3 regions of the Luteimonas sp. 22616 genome follow, and region 3 is predicted to be linked to each of the others. Evidence: predicted binding sites of a transcription regulator. Region 3 holds the regulator's gene; each other region holds the start of a gene.
The links. Region 3 encodes HrcA, which represses chaperone genes, less so after heat shock. Its sites were predicted from a motif close to TTNGCACTCNNNNNNNNNGAGTGCNAA; they were not measured.
Positions count from the first base shown of each region.

Region 1: a site for HrcA is predicted at 1,050-1,076, ahead of groES (co-chaperone GroES). Genes of this name have one in related genera too.
Region 2: a site for HrcA is predicted at 1,541-1,567, ahead of rpoH (RNA polymerase sigma factor RpoH). Genes of this name have one in related genera too.

Region 1 covers NZ_JBQEMW010000001.1:2,367,303-2,370,578, reverse strand. Annotated here, with positions in the region: gene ACTJIL_RS10910 (endonuclease) at 1-841, opposite strand, end outside; gene groES (co-chaperone GroES) at 1,134-1,421, shown strand; gene groL (chaperonin GroEL) at 1,566-3,206, shown strand.
Region 2 covers NZ_JBQEMW010000002.1:835,017-838,292, reverse strand. Annotated here, with positions in the region: gene ACTJIL_RS16055 (NAD(P)/FAD-dependent oxidoreductase) at 1-367, shown strand, start outside; gene rpoH (RNA polymerase sigma factor RpoH) at 652-1,530, opposite strand; gene ACTJIL_RS16045 (right-handed parallel beta-helix repeat-containing protein) at 1,951-3,141, shown strand.
Region 3 covers NZ_JBQEMW010000001.1:1,115,122-1,118,397, forward strand. Annotated here, with positions in the region: gene dnaK (molecular chaperone DnaK) at 1-65, opposite strand, end outside; gene grpE (nucleotide exchange factor GrpE) at 216-737, opposite strand; gene hrcA (heat-inducible transcriptional repressor HrcA) at 953-2,011, opposite strand; gene recN (DNA repair protein RecN) at 2,185-3,276, shown strand, end outside.

The sequences.
Region 1 (3,276 bases), 1.3 Mb from region 3:
CGCTGATCCTCGCCGCGTCGATCGACAGCACGCAGTGTTCGCCGCCGTGCAGCGCGGTGCTGGTGGACAGGGTGAAGCTGCCGCCCGAGGCCGGGTATGACAGCGTCACGCTGCCGGACACATCGCAGGCCAGCGCGAACGCGCCGCTGGCCGCGCTCACCACTTCGTTGAACACCACCTGCAGGTCGCCCGCGGCCGGGAAGCCGGTGGCGCCGTCGGCGGGCGTCGTGGAGACGAGGATCGGCGCCGGGTTGCCGCCGCCGCTGAAGCTCTGGCCGGCGTTGCAGGCGCCGAAGCTGTGCGCCGACGAGCCGGCCCAGCTGAAGTCGTCGTAGCCACTGCCGTTGCCGCGCAGCTGCAGCGAGGTGCCGACCGGCGTGCTGCTGTTCTCGGCCACCGGCAGGCTGTCGCTGGTCAGGCCCGCGGCCGGGCCGTTGCCGGCTGTGACGCTGCCCTCGTAGCCGAGGAACTGCACCACCTGGCCGCCCGCATCGACCAGGGCGATGGCATCGTTGGCGCCGTTCTGCAGGCCGTCTCGCGGGTAGGCCACGGTGGCGATCCGCACGCTGCCGCCGCAGTTGGTGACGCTGCCGGTGGGAACCGCGGTGTTGCTGTAGACGCTGGCATTGCCCGGCGAACTGCCGCCGTTGTAGAGGTGAATCCGGTAGCCGGACAGGCTCTCGCCGTCGGTAGCGACCACCTCGATCCGCTCGCCGCTGTCGCTGCCGTCGTTGTCGTAGTGCAGCTCGTTGATGAAGACTGCGGCGTGGCCGCTGCCACAGGCCAGCAGCAGGCTGCCGGCGAGCAGGAGGTGGACGGGTCGGGCGACGGCAAGGGCCATGGCGAGGTTCCGGAAGGATGATCCGGGCATCGTGCCGGCGCCCGGCGGGGCGTCGCCATCCGGGGCGACCCTATGCGCGGCCGGGTTCGGCCGGGCGATTGCCGGAAATGGGACATGGAGGCGATTTCACCGCCGGCCCTTGAAAGCCCTGCCGGCCGCCCCATCTCAGCGGCATCCCGGTGACACCGGGTTTTGTTCGCCCGCGGTCTTGGCACTCCTTTCATGCGACTGCTAGAATCCGCGCCCGCTCCAGCGTTTTCCCCAAAACAATCAATCACTTGTGAGGATTTCAATGAATCTCAAGCCGCTCTATGACCGCGTGGTCATCAAGCCGATCGAAGCCGACGAAGTGACCGCCGGTGGCATCGTCATCCCCGACAACGCCAAGGAAAAGCCCACCAAGGGCGAAGTGGTTGCCGTGGGCGAAGGCAAGGCGCTGGACAACGGCCAGCTGCGCGCGCCCAAGGTCAAGGTCGGCGACAAGGTCATCTACGGCCAGTACTCGGGCAGCGCCTACAAGCTCGAAGGCGTCGAATACAAGATCGTGCGCGAAGACGACATCCTCGCGGTGCTGGGCTGATCGCGCCGCGGGAATGAGGGGCATGCAGGGAATGGGGAGCGACACGCCGTCGTTTCCGGCATTCCCGCCGCCGCCCCCGCTCCCGCAAGCCGTCGTTCCCCTCATTCCCCTTATTCCCATTCCCGTTCTTTGAGGTAACTCCAAATGTCCGCCAAGGAAATCCGTTTCGGTGAGGACGCGCGCGCAAAGATGGTGCGCGGCGTCAACGTGCTCGCCAATGCCGTCAAGGCCACCCTCGGCCCGAAGGGCCGCAACGTCGTGCTCGAGAAGAGCTACGGCGCCCCCACGATCACCAAGGACGGCGTGTCCGTCGCCAAGGAGATCGAGCTCGCCGACAAGTTCGAGAACATGGGCGCGCAGATGGTCAAGGAAGTCGCTTCCAAGACCTCCGACAACGCCGGTGACGGCACCACCACCGCCACCGTGCTGGCCCAGGCGCTGATCCGCGAAGGCGCCAAGGCGGTTGCCGCCGGCATGAACCCGATGGACCTCAAGCGCGGCATCGACCAGGCCGTCAAGGCCGCCGTCGTCGAGCTCAAGAACCTGTCCAAGCCCACCGCCGACGACAAGGCGATCGCCCAGGTCGGCACGATCTCGGCCAACTCGGACGAGTCGATCGGCACGATCATCGCCGACGCGATGAAGAAGGTCGGCAAGGAAGGCGTGATCACCGTTGAAGAAGGCTCGGGCCTGGACAACGAACTCGACGTCGTCGAGGGCATGCAGTTCGACCGCGGCTACCTGTCGCCGTACTTCATCAACAACCAGCAGTCGATGTCGGCCGAGCTGGACGACCCCTTCATCCTGCTGCACGACAAGAAGATCTCCAACGTCCGCGACCTGCTGCCCGTGCTCGAAGGCGTGGCCAAGAGCGGCAAGCCGCTGCTGATCGTCGCCGAGGAAGTCGAAGGCGAAGCGCTGGCGACCCTGGTGGTCAACACCATCCGCGGCATCGTCAAGGTCTGCGCCGTCAAGGCCCCGGGCTTCGGCGACCGTCGCAAGGCGATGCTTGAAGACATGGCGATCCTCACCGGCGGCACCGTGATCTCCGAGGAAGTGGGCCTCTCGCTCGAGAAGGCCACGATCAAGGACCTCGGCCGCGCGAAGAAGATCCAGGTCACCAAGGAAAACACCACGATCATCGACGGCGCCGGCGAGACCGGTGGCATCGAAGGCCGCATCAAGCAGATCAAGGCGCAGATCGAAGAGACCTCTTCGGACTACGACCGCGAGAAGCTGCAGGAACGCGTGGCCAAGCTGGCCGGCGGCGTTGCGGTGATCAAGGTCGGCGCCTCGACCGAGATCGAAATGAAGGAAAAGAAGGCCCGCGTCGAAGACGCCCTGCACGCCACGCGCGCAGCGGTGGAAGAAGGCGTGGTCCCGGGCGGCGGCGTGGCCCTGGTGCGCGCGCTGCAGGCTATCGGTGAGCTCAAGGGCATCAACGAAGACCAGAACCACGGCATCGTGATCGCCCTGCGCGCGATGGAAGCGCCGCTGCGCGAGATCGTCGCCAACTGCGGCGAAGAGCCGTCGGTCGTGCTCAACAAGGTCAAGGACGGCAAGGGCAACTACGGCTACAACGCCGCGACCGGCGAGTACGGCGACATGATCGCGTTCGGCATCCTGGACCCGACCAAGGTCACCCGTTCGGCGCTGCAGAACGCGGCCTCGATCGCCGGCCTGATGATCACCACCGAAGCGATGGTGGCCGAGCTGCCGAAGAAGGAAGAGCCGGCGATGCCGGGCGGCGGCGGCATGGGCGACATGGGCGGCATGGGGTTCTGATCCACGCGCCAATCGCTTCAACTGCAACATCGAAAACCCCGCCGCGAGGCGGGGTTTTTGTTTGCGCGCG
Region 2 (3,276 bases), on a different contig from region 3:
CGTGTTCGTCGCTGGCGACCTCGCCTCCGTGCAGCAGGACGGCAGGCCGGTGCCCGGTGTTGCGCCCGCGGCCAAGCAGATGGGCCGCCACGTCGCCGCCGCGATCCGCGCGCGCATCGATGGCAGGCTGGCCGCGCCGTTCCGCTACCGCGACTACGGCAACCTCGCCACCATCGGCCGCATGGCCGCGGTGGTGCACCTGGGCAAGCTGAAACTTTCCGGCGCGCTGGCGTGGTGGTTCTGGCTGACCGCGCACATCTTCTTCCTGATCGGCTTCCGCAACCGGCTGGTGGTGATGCTCAACTGGACCTGGGCGTACTGGAGCTACCAGCGCGCGGCGCGGATCATCCTGGGGCGGGATGCGTGAGTTGATCCGGAGGCGCGGTGCTCTTGCAGGAGCGGCTTCTCAGCCGCGCGCTTGATGTGACCCCTCCCCCCGCGAAGGCAGGGGGAGGCTGGGAGGGGGTGTCCACAGATCACGGTGCTGCCTGAAGGCACCCCTCCCCAGCCCTCCTCTGCCTTCGCAGGGGAGGGAGCAAAGGCATCGCGGCTTCCGTCGCTCCTGCAAAAGCAAACGGCCCGGTTGCCCGGGCCGTTTTCAATCATCAATCATCAATCACCAATCACCAATCACCAATCACCAATCACCGCCTAGGCGGCAAACAGCGCCTTCATCTTCTTCAGCGCATTGGCCTCGACCTGGCGGATGCGTTCGGCGGAGACGCCGTATTCGTCGGCCAGTTCCTGCAGGGTGATCTTGTTCTCGTCGTCCAGCCAGCGGCGCTTGATGATGTCGCGCGAGCGTTCGTCGAGGCGGCCCAGGCCTTCGCGCAGCAGCTGCAGCTGGTGGTCTTCGCTGTCCATGCGCTCGTATGCCTGCGAGGGATCTTCCTCGTTGGTCATCAGGTACGCGGCCGGCGACGGCGGGGCGTGATCGTCGTCCTCGTCGGCGGGCGCGTCGAAGCCGATGTCGCGGCCTGACAGGCGCGACTCCATCTCCAGCACTTCGCGCTCGGAGACGTTGAGGTCCTTGGCCACGGCGGTGACTTCGGCGGCATTCAACCAGCCCAGGCGCTTTTTGCTCTTGCGCAGGTTGAAGAACAGCTTGCGCTGCGCCTTGGTCGTGGCGACCTTGACGATGCGCCAGTTCTTGAGGATGTACTCGTGCATCTCGGCGCGGATCCAGTGCACGGCGAAACTCACCAGGCGCACGCCGACTTCCGGGTCGAAGCGCTTCACCGCCTTCATCAGGCCGATGTTGCCTTCCTGGATCAGGTCGCCGAGCGGCAGGCCGTAGCCGTTGTAGCCGCGGGCAACGTGCACGACGAAGCGCAGGTGCGAATGCACGAGTTCGCGCGCCGCATCGAGGTCTTCCTCGTTGCGGAAGCGGTGGGCCAACGCCTGTTCGTCCTCGACGGAGAGCACCGGGATCTGATGCACCGCGCCGATATAGGCATCCAGCGAGCCGAGCGCGCTAGGCACCGGCAGGTTGTTGGCGACGAGGGGATAGGAGAGCGTGGTTGCGGTCATGGGCGTCATTTTAGCAGTGTCCATATGTGACTGCTAAGTCACGGCGAAGTTCCCGAGTGTTCCATCCGTGGAATGGATGCCCGAAATCCCCGCCAACCCGCGGCGACGTTCAGGCGCCGGAAAACCATTCAGCTTGCCTGGGCCTGCGGTTCCGGAAGTCTACCGTTGAGGGCGCCTGCAGGCGCTCAATCAAGGGAGTCGATCATGCCTGAATCAACGCGCTGAATATTCACGTAAATGTATGCGTGCGGATGCACATTTCCGCCTATTTATCCTGAATTCCCGGGACCTGCCCGGTAAAGTGAAGTGAAGAGGATGTGAAGCCTCTTGCCGATGCCAAGCGTCCTTTGGGGCGCTTTTTGCTGAGTGCAGCCGGCATTTCCGAAGGAGCCCTGTTACCACCCGAACGCTGGGGACACCATGACCATTACAGAGCGCGCATCCGACGCGCATGAGACTTCACTGCCCCGCAGGAGCTTCCTGCGCAGTTCCATCCTCCTCGCCTTGCCCGTGGTCGCGACCGCCACGCCCGCCGCGGCGGCGCTCATGAGCTCGCCGTTGCCGGCCTCGGTGGTGGCGGCCTTCGTCCCGCCCACCCGCGCACGCGGCAGCACCGAGATCAACGTCCGCAACCGGGGCGCGTATGGCGACGGCGTCCGCGACGACACCACCGCAATCCAGAACGCCATCAACGCCCTCCCCGCGGGCGGCGGCACCATCTACCTTCCCGCGGGTACCTACCTGGTCGACCCCACCCGGCGGATCAACCTGCGCAGCAAGATGCACCTGCGCCTGGCGTCGGGCGCCGTGCTCAAGGCCAAGGCCAACTCCGCCGAACGGGCCTACGTGCTGATGGTGCACAAGGTCAGCGACGTGGAAATCTCCGGCGGCGAGATCGAAGGCGATCGCGACCGGCACCTGGGCACCACCGGCCAATGGGGCCACGGCATCATGGTGCGCGGCGCATCGCGGGTCACGATCCGCGACATCCTGATCCGCCAGTGCTGGGGCGACGGCATCTCGATCGCGGCCACGTCGGACCAGATCGCCAGCGTCGACGTCGCGATCTCCAACATCGCCTGCATCAACAACCGCCGCCAGGGCATGTCGCTGGGCCAGGCGCGCGGCGTCAGGGTGTACGACTCGGAGTTCAGCTACACATCGGGCATCACGCCCGGTTGCGGCATCGACATCGAATCGGACTTCACCAATCCCGGCGCGTCCGACACGCACATCGAGAACTGCGTGTTCCGGCACAACCAGGGCAACGGCATCCAGGTCTACAAGCGCAGCGTGAACACCAGGATCCTGCGCTGCACGATCGAGAACAACCAGGGCTATGGCGTGCTGACGATGGGCGCCAGGAATTGCCTCGTCCGGCTCAACCGGATCAACAGCAACGGCTTGATCGGCGTCGGGATCCGCGCCAGTAGCAACGGCTGCAACGTCAGCCAGAATCATTTCTACAACAATGCCAGGCGGTTCCGTTCCCGCGACCTGACGAAACTGTCGCCGCCGAGGGAGCGCACCGGGAACGTCCTGGACCGGCACACCGAAGTGGCGGCCAGCTATGACATCAACATCTGGACCAACTTCTACTACGACAAGTGAGCAGGCACGCGCCGCACCCGGCGCGTGTCCGCAGCCATGGCGGAAGTGTTCCAGCGATCGACTCCATGCCCCGCCGACCAGGCGGGGCTTTTTTGTGGCCGAAGGCAGCTCCGGGGCCGCGTGTCGACTCGTCGG
Region 3 (3,276 bases):
CCGCCGTCCATGATCGCCACGCACGAGTTGGTCGTGCCGAGGTCGATGCCGATGATCTTTGCCATTGTGTGGTTCCCTCTCGGAATTGCCTGGGTTGCTTGTCTGGGTTGTCTGGGGGCGGCCGGGCCGCCCATGAACGCTTATCTGGGGTCGCGGGCAGGCGGTTCAAGCGTTTTTCTTGAATGCCCGCGAACGCGCCCCCCGCCGGGCGCCGGTCAGTCTTCGCCCTTGGCCACGGCCACCAGCGCCGGGCGCAGCAGTTGCTCGTGGAGCATGAAGCCCTTCTGGAAGACCTGAGCGACCGCATGCGGCTCGATGCCATGGGCCTCGACCACGCTCATCGCCTGGTGGTGCGCCGGGTCGAAGGCATCGCCGGCCACGGGCGCGATCTCGACCAGGCCGTTGTTCCCCGCCACCCGCGACAACTCCCGCAGGATCAGGACCACGCCGTCGCGCAGCGGGTCGGCGTCCGGGGCATTGGCCAGCGCGGCCTCGAGGCTGTCGAACACCGGCAGCAGGTCGCCGAGCAGCTGCTTGTTGGCGAAGCGGCAGGCGTTGCGGACATCGCGCTCCATGCGCTTGCGCTGGTTTTCGATGTCCGCGCGCTCGACCAGGGACTGGGCACGGAGCTGTTCGAGCTCGGCCTTGAGCTGCTCGATCTGCGAATCCTGTTCGAGGGCGGCGGCATTGTCGGTGTCGGTGTCGGGCGTGGTGATGTCGTCGTGTTCTGGGTGCATGGTCATCGGGTCGGAGGAATGTCTCGGGAATGTCTCGGAACGGGAGTGGCCTGCGCCCTTCCACCAGCGCGGTCGACGGGCAGGTTCGACATGCGCGCTGATGTGTGGGCCGGGCTGCAAAAATCCAAGCCCGGGACAGCCTGGCGGCAGCCCCGGAAGGTGCACCCGGCCGGGAATGGCTGCCTGGGCGGCCGCCAAGGATACGGGGCCGGGCTTCAGCTGACGCGTTCGGCCATCGTCCGCGACAGTGCCTGGGCAGTCGCCTGGACGGTGGTGATGACGCGGTCGTAGTCCATCCGGGTGGGGCCGATGACGCCCAGCACGCCCAGCACCCTTCCGCCGCTCGCGTAGGGAGCCGCGATCAGGGTGCACTGCTCCATCGACGTGACCCCGGACTCCTCGCCGATGAACAGGCGCACGCCGTCGGCGCGCAGGCAGCCCTCCAGCACCTGCAGCAGCTCGCTCTTGCGCTGGAACGCCTCGAACAGCTCCCGCAGGCGCTCGACGTCGGCCAGCCCCTGGGTCCCGCCCATCAGCTTGGTCTGGCCGCTGACCAGCATGTCCTCGTCGTCGACCGGCTGCAGGGTGGCCTGAGCCAGCGCCACGGTGGCGGCCATGCGGCGGTCGACCTCGCGACGTTCGTCGTCGAGTTCGGCCACCAGCCGCTCGCGGATCTCGGCCAGGCCGAGGCCGGCGTAGTTCTGGTTGAGGTAGTTGGCGATCCACTCCAGCTCGCTGGCCGACAGCGGGCGCGGCACTTCCACGGCCCGGTTCTGGACCTCGCCGTCGGTGAACACCAGGATCGCCAGCACGCGGCGCTCGTCCAGGCGCACGAAGTCGATGTGGCGGAAGGCGAAGCGGTCGCGGCGCGGCACGGTGACCAGGCCGACGAAATGGGAGATGTCCGACAGTCGCGACGACGCGTCGCGCAGGACTTCCTGGGTGGACCCATGCGCGGCCAGGCCCTCGTGGATCAGCTGGATCTGGCGCTCCGCCGGGGGACGCCATTCGATCAGGCTGTCGACGAACACCCGCAGCCCGCGCGCGGTCGGCACGCGCCCGGCCGAGGTATGCGGCGCGGCCAACAGCCCGATCTCCTCGAGGTCGGACAGGATGTTGCGGATGGTCGCCGGGCTGACATCGAGCCCGGCATGGCGCGCCAGGGTCTGCGAGCCCACCGGCTGGCCGTCGCGGATGTAGCGGCCGATCAGCGCACGCAGTAATTGCCGCGTGCGCGGGTCGAGGGCGTCCTGGTTGTCGATCCTGCGCGTCATGCCCTTGGATATAAGCCCGGTCGGTGGCGGGCGCAAGCGGTCGCGATGAACGATCGGGCAAGTAGCAGCCCGGCCAATGCCGGTCGCATGCGGCGAGACGCAGGCCGTCTCTCATTGCCGCGGCGGCACGCCCCCTTGGCCATTCCCCCCACACCCCTGCACAATTCGCGCGCATGCTCACCCACCTCGCCATCCGCGATTTCGCCGTGGTCACGGCAGCCGAACTCGAGTTCGGCGCGGGCCTGACCGTCATTTCCGGCGAAACCGGCGCCGGCAAGTCCTTGCTGGTGGATGCGCTGGGCTTCCTGTCCGGGCAGCGCGCCGACAGCGGCATGGTCCGCCACGGCGCCGAACGCGCGGAACTGCACGCCGAGTTCGACCTCACGACCTCCGACGACGCCCGGCAATGGTTGCGGCAGGAGGAGTTCGACGATGGCGACGCCTGCCAGCTGCGCCGCACCCTGCGTGCCGACGGCGGCTCGCGTGCGTGGATCAACGGCCGGCCGGCCACCCTGTCGCAGCTCGCCGCGCTGGCGGAGCGGCTGGTCGAGATCCATGGCCAGCACGAACACCAGGCGCTCCTATCCCGGCCCAGCCAGCTGGCCCTGCTCGATGCCTGTGGCAGCCACGATGCGCTGCTGGCGGCCGTGGTCGACGCCGCCCACCGCTGGACCGCGCTGCTGCGCGAGCGCGAGACGCTCACGCGCGCCCGTGAAGGCCGCCCCGGCGACGTCACCGAACGTGGCGACTGGCTGGAACACCAACTCGCCGAACTCGACCGCGAGCCCATCGACCCGGCCTCGATCGCCGAACTCGACGCCGCGCATCGCCGCCAGGCCCATTCGACCGGGCTGATCACAACCTGCGAAGCCGCCCTCGCCCACCTCGACGGCGATGGCGCCATGGCGCTTCCGCGGCAGCTGCAGCAGCTGCGCGGCGAACTGGTGCGCGCGCAGGAGCACGAGCCGCGCCTGGCCGACGTGGACGCCATGCTCGATGTCGCCGCGATCCAGATCGACGAAGCCGGGCTGCTGCTCGAACGCATCCGCGCCGACCTCGACGTCGACCCGGCGCAGTTCGACGAACTCGAGCGCAGGCTCACCCGGTTGCACGAGCTGTCGCGCAAGCACCGGGTCGCGCCGGAAGGCCTGGCGGCGCAGCGCGATGCGCTGGCAGCCGAACTCGAATCGCTGCGCAACGCCGCCGTGCGCCTGCAGGCGCTGGACGGCGAGATCGCATCCGCGGCCGCCGACTGGGGCAAGGCG